One region of the Microbispora bryophytorum genome, then DNA from elsewhere that is predicted to be linked to it. Evidence: predicted binding sites of a transcription regulator. Region 1 holds the regulator's gene; the other holds the start of a gene.
What was found. Region 1 encodes HspR, which represses chaperone genes until heat shock. Its sites were predicted from a motif close to ANTTGAGTCNNNNNGACTCAANT; they were not measured.
Positions count from the first base shown of each region.

Region 1 (6,281 bases):
TTCAGCCGCCGGTCCGACAGGCGCCGCGCGAGCCGGGCGACCTGCAGGTCCACGATCTGCGACAGCTCCTCGGTGCCCAGCGCGTCGAACACGATGATGTCGTCGAGCCGGTTGAGGAACTCGGGCTTGAACGACGCCCGCACCGCGTTCATGACCGCCTGGCGCTTGGCCTCGTTCTCCATCGTGGGGTCCACGAGGAACTGCGAGCCGATGTTCGAGGTGAGGATCAGGATCGTGTTGCGGAAGTCGACCGTGCGGCCCTGCCCGTCGGTGAGCCGGCCGTCGTCGAGCACCTGCAGCAGGATGTCGAAGACCTCGGGATGGGCCTTCTCGATCTCGTCGAGCAGCACCACGGTGTACGGCCTGCGCCGCACGGCCTCGGTGAGCTGGCCGCCCTCCTCGTAGCCGACGTAGCCGGGTGGCGCGCCGACCAGACGGGCCACGCTGTGCTTCTCGCTGTACTCGCTCATGTCGATGCGGGTCATGGCCCGCTCGTCGTCGAACAGGAACTCCGCGAGCGCCTTGGCCAGCTCGGTCTTGCCGACGCCGGTCGGGCCGAGGAAGAGGAACGAGCCGGTGGGCCGGTCGGGGTCGGCGATGCCCGCCCGGGCACGCCGTACGGCGTCGGAGACGGCCTGGACGGCCTGGCGCTGGCCGATCAGGCGCTCGCCCAGCTCGTCCTCCATCCGCAGCAGCTTGGCGGTCTCGCCCTCCAGCAGCCGCCCGGCGGGGATGCCGGTCCACGAGGAGATGACCTCGGCGATGTCGTCGGGGCCGACCTCCTCCTTCACCATCGGCTCGGCCTCGGCCTCCGCCGACTCGGCGGCCTTGGTGGCCTCGGCGAGCTCCTTCTCCAGGCGGGGGACGTCGCCGTACATGAGCCGCGACGCGGCCTCGAAGTCGCCGTCGCGCTGGGCCCGCTCGGCCGCGCCGCGCGCCTCGTCGAGCCGCTTCTTCAGCTCACCGACCTTGTTGAGGCCGGCCTTCTCCCGCTCCCACCGGCTGACCAGGGCGTTGAGGTCCTCCTGCCGGTTGGCCAGCTCCTCGCGGAGCTTCTCCAGGCGCTGCCGGCTGGCCTCGTCGGTCTCCTTGGCGAGCGCGAGCTCCTCCATCTTCAGGCGGTCCACGCTGCGCTGGAGCTGGTCGATCTCCACCGGCCGCGAGTCGATCTCCATCCGCAGCCGCGACATCGACTCGTCCACCAGGTCGATCGCCTTGTCGGGAAGGAAACGAGCCGTGATGTAGCGGTCGGAGAGCGTCGCGGCGGCGACCAGGGCGCTGTCGGAGATCTGCACCTGGTGGTGCGCCTCGTATCGGCCCTTGAGCCCGCGCAGGATCGCGATCGTGTCCTCGACGGTGGGCTCGCCCACGTAGACCTGCTGGAACCGCCGCTCCAGGGCCGGGTCCTTCTCGATGCGCTCGCGATACTCGTCGAGCGTGGTGGCGCCGATCATGCGCAGCTCGCCGCGGGCCAGCATGGGCTTGAGCATGTTGCCCGCGTCCATCGCGCCCTCGGCGGCGCCCGCGCCGACCATCGTGTGCAGCTCGTCGATGAACGTCACGACCTGGCCGTTGCTCTCCTTGATCTCGTTGAGCACGGCCTTGAGGCGTTCCTCGAACTCGCCGCGATACTTCGCGCCCGCGACCATCGCGCCGAGGTCGAGCGCGACCAGGCGCTTGTTGCGCAGGCTCTCGGGCACGTCGCCCGCGACGATCCGCTGGGCGAGGCCGTCGACCACGGCGGTCTTGCCGACGCCGGGCTCGCCGATCAGCACGGGGTTGTTCTTGGTGCGGCGCGACAGCACCTGGATGACCCGGCGGATCTCGCTGTCGCGGCCGATCACCGGGTCGAGCTTGCCGGCACGCGCCTGCTCGGTGAGGTCGACGCCGTACTTCTCCAGCGCCTGGTAGGTGTCCTCGGGCGTCTCGCTGGTCACCCTGGCGTGCCCGCGGACCTTCTCGAACGCCTCAAGCAGTGCGTTAGGGGTGGCGCCCGCGGCCTTCAGCAGGTCGGCGACCTGCCCGCCGTCGGTGGCGAGCCCGACGAGCAGGTGCTCGGTCGAGACGTACTCGTCCTCAAGCTGCTTGGCCCGCTGCGCCGCGGTGTTGAGCACGGTCAGCAACTGGCGGGAGCTCGACGGCGCGCTCACGGTGGAGCCCTGCGCCTTCGGCAGCCGGCCGAGCAGCTCCTCGGCCTGGGTGCGCAACTGCCGGGGGTCCGCGCCGACGGCCTGCAGCAGCGACCCGGCGATGCCGCCGTTCTGCGCCAGCAGGGTCGTCAGCAGATGCGCGGGCGCGACCTCGGGATTGCCGTCGGCCGCGGCGCGCCGGACGGCCCCGGACAGAGCCTCCTGGCTCTTCTGAGTGAACTTGTAGTCCATATCTGAATGCCTCGTTTCGCCGATCAGGCAGGTGGCAGTTCGTAGCGGACCAGTGCCCGCAGCATGGCGAGCTCACCCCTGAGCCGGGTGGCCTCCTCGTGCAGGCGCATGTTCTCGGTTTCGAGTTCGAGGATGCGCTTGATGCCGGCGAGGTTGATGCCGTGCTCCTGGGAGAGCCGCTGGACCTCGCGCAGAAGCACGATGTCCCTTGTCGAGTACAGCCGCCCCCGCCCTGCCGTACGGCCGGGGCTGACGAGCCCGAGCCGGTCGTACTGGCGGAGCGTCTGCGGGTGCAGCCCGGACAGCTGGGCGGCTACGGAGATCACATAGACGGGGGTGTCGTCGGAGATGTCGAAAAACCTGGCATCCATCGGCTCACTCGCTTCTGGCCTGCTTGATCAGCTCTTCGCGAAGGTCCTGGCCCTCCGTGGCGTTCCTGAACTCCTCAAGGGCCGCGCGGGCCTTGTCGTCGAGGGTCTGGGGCACCGTGACCTGGACGGTGACCAGCAGGTCGCCCTTCGTGCCGTCTTTGCGGGAGGCCCCTCGGCCGCGCACCCGGAACGTCCGTCCGTTGGGCGTTCCCTCCGGGATGCGCAGGGTCACCGGCATCCCCCCGAGCGTCGGCACCTTGATCTCGGCGCCGAGCGCGGCCTCGGGGAAGGTGACGGGGACCGTGACGGTCAGGTTCTCCCCGCTGCGCCCGAACACGGGGTGCGGCTTGACGTGGACCAGGACGTAGAGGTCGCCGGCAGGACCGCCGTTCTCACCGGGCGCGCCCTTGCCCTTGATCCTGATGCGCTGGCCGTCGCCGACCCCGGCGGGGATGCGGGCCTGGATCGTACGGGTGCTCTTGCCGCGCCCGCTGCCCTCGCAGACGGGGCAGGGGTCATCGACCACCAGGCCCCGGCCGCGGCAGTCGCGGCACGGCTCGGAAAAGGCGAAGTTGCCGAGGTTGCGGCTGGCCGCCCCGGTTCCCTCGCAGGTCGGGCAGACCCGTGGGGTGGTGCCCGCCTTCGCCCCCGTGCCGCCGCAGGCGGTGCAGGCGGCCGAACTGGTGAGCCGGAGGGACACGGTGGTGCCGTCGACCGCCTCGCCGAAGGCGAGCGTCACCTCCGACTCGACGTCCTGGCCGCGCCGTGGGCGGGCGGTGGTCGTGCGCGTGCCCGCTCCGCCCCGGTTGAACAACCCCCCGAACAGGTCCCCGATCCGCTCACCCGACCCCGAGCCGCCGAACAGGTCGCCGAGGTCGAAGTTGAAGTTGCCGCCGGCCCGGGTCCCGCCCGCGCCCGCGTAGCCGCCGAGCCCCGACCCGAAGAGCGTGCGCGCCTCGTCGTACTCCTTGCGCCGCTTGGCGTCGGAGAGCACGTCGTACGCCTCGGAGACCTCCTTGAACTTCTCCTCGGTCTCCTTGTTCCCCGGGTTGGCGTCGGGGTGGTACTGGCGGGCGAGCTTGCGGTAGGCCTTCTTGATCTCCTCCGCGCTCGCGGTCTTGGGCACACCAAGGACGGCGTAGTAGTCCTTTTCCAAGTAGTCCTTGGTGCTCATCTATTGCTTCCTTCGCACGAAAGGGGAGTGATTCAGTGTGCCCGCGGCTGTCGTCGCGGGCGCCCTCGCGGGTCTCTCCCGATCTTCGCCGATCGGGAGAGACCTCCGCGTTTTCAGTTCTGGTCCGGTCCGCCGGACTCGCCGGAGCCGGCCGCCGTCTCCTCCGTCGCCGTCTCCTCGCTCGGCTCGGCGACGGCGACGCGGGCGGCGCGCAGGATCCGCTCGTTGATCCGGTAGCCCGGCTGGAGGATCTCGACGCACGTCGGCTCGGTCACCTCCGCCGAGTAGCTGTGCAGCAGGGCCTCGTGGACGGTCGGGTCGAAGGGGTCGCCCTTCGCGCCGTACGCGGTCAGGCCCAGCTTGCCGACGGCCGCCTCCAGCGACTCGCTCACCTTCGCGAAGCCGCCGGTGAGCTCGCCGTGGTCGCGGGCGCGGCCGATGTCGTCGAGCACCGGGAGCAGCTCGGTGAGCACGCTCGCGACGGCCTGTTCCCTGACGGCGATCCGGTCGCGCTCGACCCGCTTGCGGTAGTTGCTGAACTCCGCTTGGAGCCGCTGCAGATCGGCGGTGCGCTCGGCGAGCAGGTCCGTCGCGGACCCCTCGGCGGGCGCCGCCGCCGTCTGCGTGCCCGGGTCGCCGAGGGCGCCCTCGGGCGCGTCCCCGGCGGAGTCGCGGGCCTGGCCGGTCTCCGGGTCGATCTTGCGGTTGTCGCGGATCACCGGCTCCTCCTCGGAGCCGTTCTCACGCGGGCTCACTTGCGGCCGCCCTCCCGCTCATCGTCGACGATCTCGGCCTCGACCACGTCCTCGTCGGCCTTCGCCTGCGCGCTGTCCGCGTCCGCGCCGGCCGGGGCGCCCTCGGCGCCGGCCTGCGACTGGGCGTAGATGGCCGAGCCCATCTTCTGGCTGACCGTGGCGAGCTTCTCCGCGGCGGTGCGGATGGCCGGGATGTCGGTGCCCTCCAGCTCCTTCTTCAGCTCGGCGAGCGAGTCGTTGACCTCGGTCTTCACGTCGGCCGGGACCTTCTCGTCGTTCTCGCGGAGGAACTTCTCCGTCTGGTAGGCCAGCGCGTCCGCGTTGTTGCGGACCTCGGCCTCCTCGCGGCGCCGCTTGTCCTCCTCGGCGTAGGAATCCGCCTCGCGCATCATGCGCTCGATGTCGTCCTTGCCCAGGGCCGAGCCGCCGGTGATGGTCATCGACTGCTCCTTGCCCGTGCCGAGGTCCTTCGCCGAGACGTTCACGATGCCGTTGGCGTCGATGTCGAAGGTGACCTCGATCTGCGGGATGCCGCGCGGGGCCGGGGCGATGCCGGTCAGCTCGAAGGTGGCCAGCTTCTTGTTGTACGCCGCGATCTCACGCTCGCCCTGGTAGACCTGGATCTGCACCGACGGCTGGTTGTCCTCGGCCGTGGTGAAGACCTCCGAACGCTTGGTCGGGATCGTCGTGTTGCGCTCGATGATCTTGGTGAAGATCCCGCCCTTGGTCTCGATGCCCAGGCTGAGCGGGGTCACGTCGAGCAGCAGGACGTCCTTGACCTCGCCCTTGAGGACACCGGCCTGGAGCGCGGCGCCGATGGCGACGACCTCGTCCGGGTTCACGCCCTTGTTGGGCTCCTTGCCGCCGGTCAGCTCCTTGACCAGGTCGGACACGGCCGGCATACGAGTGGAGCCGCCGACCATGACCACGTGGGCGATGTCGGAGATCTTGACCCCCGCGTCCTTGATGACCTGGTGGAAGGGGCCCTTGCAGCGCTCGAGCAGGTCGGCGGTGATCCGCTGGAACTCCGCCCGGGTCAGCTTCTCCTCGAGGTGCAGCGGGCCCTCGGAGGAGGCGGTGATGTAGGGCAGGTTGATCGAGGTCTCGGTCTGGGCCGACAGCTCGATCTTGGCCTTCTCGGCCGCCTCGCGCAGGCGCTGGAGGGCCATCTTGTCCTTGGCCAGGTCCACGCCGTGCGCGTTCTTGAAGCGGGTCACCAGCTCGTCGACGACCCGCTGGTCCCAGTCGTCGCCGCCGAGGTGGTTGTCGCCGCTCGTGGCCTTGACCTCGACGAACCCGTGCCCGTCCTCCTGGCCGACGTCGAGCAGGGACACGTCGAAGGTGCCGCCGCCGAGGTCGAAGACCAGGATGGTCTGGTCCTTCTCCTTGTCGAGGCCGTAGGCCAGCGCCGCGGAGGTGGGCTCGTTGATGATGCGCAGCACGTTGAGGCCCGCGATCTGGCCGGCCTCCTTGGTGGCCTGCCGCTGGGCGTCGTTGAAGTACGCCGGGACGGTGATCACCGCGTCGGTGATCTTCTCGCCCAGGTACGCCTCCGCGTCCTGCTTGAGCTTCTGCAGGACGAACGCGCTGATCTGCTGGG
Region 1 covers NZ_JBICTF010000002.1:316,833-323,113, reverse strand. The annotation lists gene clpB (ATP-dependent chaperone ClpB) at 1-2,381, opposite strand, end outside; gene ACGFIB_RS06435 (heat shock protein transcriptional repressor HspR) at 2,405-2,752, opposite strand; gene dnaJ (molecular chaperone DnaJ) at 2,757-3,926, opposite strand; gene grpE (nucleotide exchange factor GrpE) at 4,040-4,681, opposite strand; gene dnaK (molecular chaperone DnaK) at 4,678-6,281, opposite strand, start outside.

Region 2 (6,281 bases), on a different contig from region 1:
GAGGCGATGCGGGCCAAGTGGAACGCCTACCTGCACCAGGGACTCACCGGCCGGGCGGACGGCGCCGGCGACTACTTCGCCGAGATCGCCTACTACGCCCACCACCTGCACAGCGGGCCGCCGGCGCCGCCGCGCCAGATGGCGGTGCCGGCCAAGCTGGTCCTCGCCGACTGGGCGGTCCAGCTCGGCGGTCCGTTCCGCGACGCGGCGGGGGAGTCGCTCACCGGTCTCGCGCACCGGCTGGCCGGGTGGCTGCTCGCGAGGATGGGCCCGCAGGCGGTGCGCTTCGCCCAGGACTTCTGCCCGGAGGTGGCCGCCTATCTCGGCGGCGGCGACCCGCGCGTGCGGGCCCGCGAGGCGGTGGCCGACGTCGTCCGCAGGCGCCGCCCCCGGGTGGTCGTCGCCCACTCCCTCGGCAGCGTCGTGGCCTACGAGGCGCTGTGGGCGCACCCCGATCTCCAGGTCGAGTTACTGGTGACGCTGGGCAGCCCGCTCGGCATGCGCGACGTCGTCTTCGAGCGGCTCGCGCCGGTCCCGGTGCGGGGCCGGGGAGCGCGCCCGCCAGGGGTGCGCCGCTGGATCAACATCGCCGACAAGGACGACATCGCCGCGATCCCGGCCATGCTGGCGTCGTGCTTCGACGGCGTCGATCGGGACGTCTCCTGCGACATCGACTGGCTCGATTTCCACACCGTGCGCAACTACCTGCGCTGCGGGAGCGCCAACGAGTTCCTCAGGACCTACGTGACCTGAGTTCCGCACACCGGTTATGATCGTACGACCATGAAGACTGTGCTTTTCGACTACGGCAACGTCGTGTCGCTTCCCCAGGCCCCCGAAGACGTCGCGCGCATGGCGGGAGGTGATCGGGGGTTCGAGGACCGCTACTGGCAGGTGCGGCTCGACTTCGACCGGGGCTCGCTCGACCCGGCCGCCTACTGGTCGCACGTGTACGGCAGGCCGATGGCCGGTGCGGATCTGGACGCGGTCGTCGCGCTCGACGTGGCGAGCTGGTCGCGGCCGAACGAGGAGACCGTGGGGATCGTCGACGAGCTGGCCGGGGCCGGGGTGCCCATGGCGCTGCTGTCCAACATGCCGGTCTGCGTCGCCGAGGGCATCGACGGGCTGCCGTTCATGCGGCCGATCGGCCCGCGGTTCTACAGCGGCCGGATGGGGCTGGTGAAGCCGGAGCCGGAGATCTTCCACGAGACCGTGGCCTGGCTCGGGGTCGCCCCCGGAGACCTCGTCTTCGTGGACGACCGGCCGGAGAACGTCGCGGCGGCCGAGCGGGCCGGGCTCGCCGCCGTCCACTTCCGCGACGCGGCCGCCCTGCGTGAGGATCTCAAGGCGCTTCTGGTTTGAGCTTCAGCGGGGGAGCCTCGACCGGGCAGCCGGGGGCGGGCGGTTCGGGCGCGGTCGCGAGGACGTTCGTCCTGATCGTGACGAACGTGACGACCGCCGCGACGGCCATCATGGCCGCGCCGACCAGCATCGCCGTGTGGAACCCCTGGGTGAACGCCGCCGGCGAGTCGTAGGCGTCCCCCGTCAGCCCCACCAACGGCGGGACGGCGGCGACGGCCAGGAGGCCGCCCGTCCTGGCCAAGGCGTTGTTGATCCCGCTCGCGACGCCCGCGTACCGCTCCTCCGCAGTGGACAGCACGGTCGCGGTGAGCGGGGCGACGGCGGCGGACAGGCCGAGCCCGAACACGACCGCCGAGGGCAGCACGTCGGCTAAATAGGACGAGTCCGGACCGATACGGCTCATCAGCAGCAGTCCGGCCGCGCACAGGAAGATCCCCGCCGTCATGGGGAGGCGGGGCCCCACCCGCTTCGCCAGTTCGCCGGCCCGGGGCGACAGCAGCAGCATGAGGATCGTGACCGGGAGCATCGCCGACCCGGCGGCGATGGGAGACAGGCCGGCCGACACCTGGAGCTGGACGACCAGCAGGAAGAACACCAGGCCCATCGCCGCGTACATGACCAGCGTGACGACGTTGACCGCGGTGAACTCGCGCGAGGCGAACACGCCCACGGGAACGAGGGACCGGGGGGAGCGCCGGATCTCCACCACCACGAAGCAGGCGGCCAGGACGAGCCCTGCGGCCAGCGGCAGCAGCCCGTCGCCCGCGAGGATCAGGCCGTACGTCAGGCCGGCCAGCGCGGGGGCGGCGAGGACGGTCCCGAGCACGTCGAAGCGGCCGTGCGGCCCGGCGGCCCGGGTCTCGGGCACGTGCCGGGCGGCGACGCCGACCACGACGGCCGCGAGCGGAAGGTTGAGCAGGAAGACCCACCGCCAGCCGGCCGTCTCGACGAGCCAGCCGCCGAGCAGCGGCCCGAGGGCGGCGGCCACGCCGCCCAGCCCCGACCAGGCGCCGACGGCGCGCGGGCGGTCGTCCGGCGCGTAGCTCGCCTGGATGATCGCCAGCGACCCGGGGATGAGCAGGGCCCCGCCGATTCCCTGGAGCGCGCGGGCGAGCACGAGCACGGACGTGTTCGGCGCGGCCCCGCACAGGGCGGAGGCCAGGGCGAACCAGACCACCCCGGCGACGAAGATCTTCCGCCTGCCGAGCCGGTCGCCCAGCGATCCGCCCAGCAGGATCAGGGCGGCCATGGTGAGCGTGTACGCGTTCACGGTCCACTGGAGGCCGGACATCCCGGCGTGGAGGTCGCGCCCGAGGGTCGGAAGGGCCACATTGACCACGGTGCCGTCGAGCGTGGCCATGCCCGACCCGAGGACCGTGGTGAGCAGCACCCACCGGCCCGGAGCCGAGCGAAGCCGGATGTTTCCGGATGTCATGGACGCCATCATGCGTTACCCGGAGGAGTGATTGCGTCGTCGCGATCTGGTGGATTACATGATTACGATCGCTCACAGCGAACTGACGCAGAACAGGGAACAGGATCGGACTCCTGTTAGTTGAGCCGACATAACTCAACCTAGTGGAGTGCTGATGTCCCAGATCCTTCCCGTCCTCCCGCTCGACGACGAGGTCGTCCTGCCCGGCATGGTCGTGCCCCTCGATCTGTCGGCCTCCGAGGTCCGCGCCGCCATCGACGCCGCCCGCGCCAACGGCGAGAGCACGGTCCTGCTGGTGCCCCGCATAGACGGCCGCTACGGCCCGGTGGGCGTGAGCGCCGTCGTGGAACAGGTCGGCCGCCTGCCGGGCGGGGAGCCCGCGGCCGTGGTCCGCGGCGTCGACCGCATGCGCGTCGGCACCGGCACCACCGGCCCGGGTGCGGCGCTGTGGGTCGAGGCGACCGTGCTGGAGCCGGTCACGGCCGGGCCGAGGGCCGAGGAGCTGGTCAAGGAGTACAAGGCCCTCACCACCACGATCCTGCAGAAGCGGGGCGCGTGGCAGGTGGTCGACGCGGTCAACCAGATCGCGGACCCCGCCGTCCTCGCCGACAGCGCGGGATACGCCCCCTGGCTGCAGACGCCGCAGAAGCTGCTGCTGCTGGAGACCGCCGACCCGGCCGAGCGGCTGGACAAGCTGGTCGGCTGGGCCCGCGACCACCTCGCCGAGCTGGACGTCGCGGAGACCATCCGCAAGGACGTCCAGGAGGGCATGGAGAAGCAGCAGCGCGAGTTCCTGCTCCGCCAGCAGCTCGCGGCCGTGCGCAAGGAGCTCGCCGACCTCAACGGGGACCCCTCCGACGAGGAGGAGGACTACCGCGCCCGCATCGAGGCCGCCGACCTGCCTGGGAAGGTCAGGGAGGCCGCGCTCAAGGAGGTCGACAAGCTGGAGCGGGCCTCCGACCAGTCGCCCGAGAGCGGCTGGATCCGCACCTGGCTCGACACCGTGCTCGACATCCCGTGGAACGTCCACACGACCGACGAGTACGACATCGCCGGGGCCCGCGCCGTGCTCGACACCGACCACACGGGTCTGGACGACGTGAAGGACCGCATCGTGGAATACCTCGCGGTGCGCAAGCGCCGGGCCGACCAGGGCCTCGGCGTGGTCGGCGGCCGCCGCAGCGGCGCCGTCCTCGCGCTGGCCGGCCCTCCCGGAGTCGGCAAGACCTCGCTCGGCGAGTCGGTCGCCCGCGCCATGGGTCGCAGATTCGTCCGCGTCTCCCTCGGCGGCGTCCGCGACGAGGCGGAGATCCGCGGTCACCGGCGCACGTACGTGGGAGCGCTGCCCGGCCGGATCGTGCGCGCCATCCGCGAGGCGGGCTCGATGAACCCGGTCGTGCTGCTCGACGAGATCGACAAGGTCGGCGCCGACTACCGGGGCGACCCGACGGCCGCGCTGCTCGAGGTGCTCGACCCGGCGCAGAACCACACGTTCCGCGACCACTACCTGGAGGTCGAGCTCGACCTGAGCGACGTGCTGTTCCTCGCCACGGCCAACGTGCTGGAGCAGGTGCCCGGCCCGCTGCTCGACCGCATGGAGATCGTCACGCTCGACGGCTACACCGAGGACGAGAAGGTCGCCATCGCCCGCGACCACCTGCTCCCGCGCAACCTGGACAAGGCCGGCCTCACCGCCGACGACGTGACGGTGGAGGAGGGGGCGCTGCGCCGCCTGGCCGGCGAGTACACCCGCGAGGCCGGCGTCCGCTCTCTGGAGCGCTCGGTCGCCCGGGTCCTGCGCAAGGTGACGGCGAAGGTCGCCCTCGGCGAGACGGCTCTCCCGGTGACGGTCACGGCCGACGGCCTGGTCTCCTATCTGGGCCGGCCGCGCCACGTGCCCGAGTCGTCCCTGCCGGAGGCCCGGCAGCGTACGGGGGTGCCGGGCGTCGCGACCGGCCTCGCGGTGACCGGCGCGGGCGGCGACGTCCTCTACGTCGAGGCGTCGCTGGCCGACCCGGAGACCGGGGCGACCGGTGTGACCCTGACCGGTCAGCTGGGCGACGTGATGAAGGAGTCGGCGCAGATCGCGCTGTCCTTCCTGCGGTCGCGCGGCGCCGAGCTGGAGCTGCCGGTCGGGTCGCTCAAGGACAGGTCGGTGCACATCCACGTGCCCGCGGGCGCGGTGCCGAAGGACGGCCCGTCTGCCGGTGTCACGATGACCACCGCCCTGGCCTCGCTGCTGTCGGGCCGCCCGGTCCGCGCCGACGTGGCGATGACCGGCGAGGTGTCCCTCACCGGGCGGGTGCTGCCCATCGGCGGGGTCAAGCAGAAGCTGCTGGCCGCCCACCGGGCGGCCATCACCACCGTGCTCATCCCGGCACGCAACGAGCCCGACCTGGACGACGTCCCGGCCGAGGTGCTGGCCGACCTCACCGTCCACGCGGTGAGCGACGTCCGCGAGGTCCTCGACCTGGCCCTCACCCCGGCGACGGTCGCCCAGCAGCGGGCGGTCGCCTGACCCTTCCGCGCACACGGCCCGCGTCTCCGCATCGGAGACGCGGGCCATATGTGGACGAATCATTCAGTCACTTGACCAGATGATTCGTCCATGCTGTCATGGCCTCATGTTGTACGCCACACCGGCACTGGACGCCGTGGACGAGAAGGTGCTCGCCGAGATCGAGGAGATGCGGCGCGACCTGAAATACCGGCTGGCCGAGGCCCACCGCTGGGACGGCCTGCTGCGGCGGCAACTGCAGGCGCGGGCGATCCAGGGGTCCAACTCCATCGAGGGCTACCACGCCAGCGTCGAGGACATCGAGTCGATCATGTCCGGCGAGGACCCGCTGGAGACGTCGGCGGCCGTGGCACGGGAGATCGCCGGCTACCGGCAGGCGCTCACCTACATCGGCACCCTCTCACGGGCGTGGGCCTTCCACTACGACGCGGGCCTGCTCCACGCGCTCAACTTCATGATGATCGGTCACCACGCGGACAAGACGCCGGGCACGGCGCGCCCCGGCGGGATCTATGTGCGGAACTCCGCGACGGGCGAGGTGGTCTACGAGGGTCCGGACCACGAGCAGGTCCCCGGCCTGCTGGCGGAGCTGGTCGAGTGGCTCAACGAGGGCGACCTCGACGCGCCCAGCTACGTCCGCGCCGCAATGGCGCACCTCAACCTCGTCAAGATCCACCCGTGGCGCGACGGGAACGGCCGCATGTCACGGGCGCTGCAGACGCTCGTGCTCGGACGCGACCGGATCACCACGCCGGAGTTCGCCTCGATCGAGGAGTGGCTGGGCGAGGGCCGCACCACCTACGACTACTACGACGTGCTGGGCGAGGTGGGACGTATCCGGTGGAGCCCGCACCGGGACACCCTCTCGTGGGTGCGGTTCGTGCTGCGCTGCCACCACATGCAGGCGCAGCGGGTGGGGCGCCGGCTCGCCGAGGCGGGCGAGGTGTGGCTGCTGCTGGAGGAGCG
Region 2 covers NZ_JBICTF010000014.1:190,354-196,634, reverse strand. The annotation lists gene ACGFIB_RS34745 (hypothetical protein) at 1-753, shown strand, start outside; gene ACGFIB_RS34740 (HAD-IA family hydrolase) at 784-1,362, shown strand; gene ACGFIB_RS34735 (MFS transporter) at 1,343-2,797, opposite strand; gene lon (endopeptidase La) at 2,952-5,315, shown strand; gene ACGFIB_RS34725 (Fic family protein) at 5,422-6,281, shown strand, end outside.
Region 2: the regulator HspR is predicted to act here: its motif matches at 2,916-2,938, upstream of lon (endopeptidase La).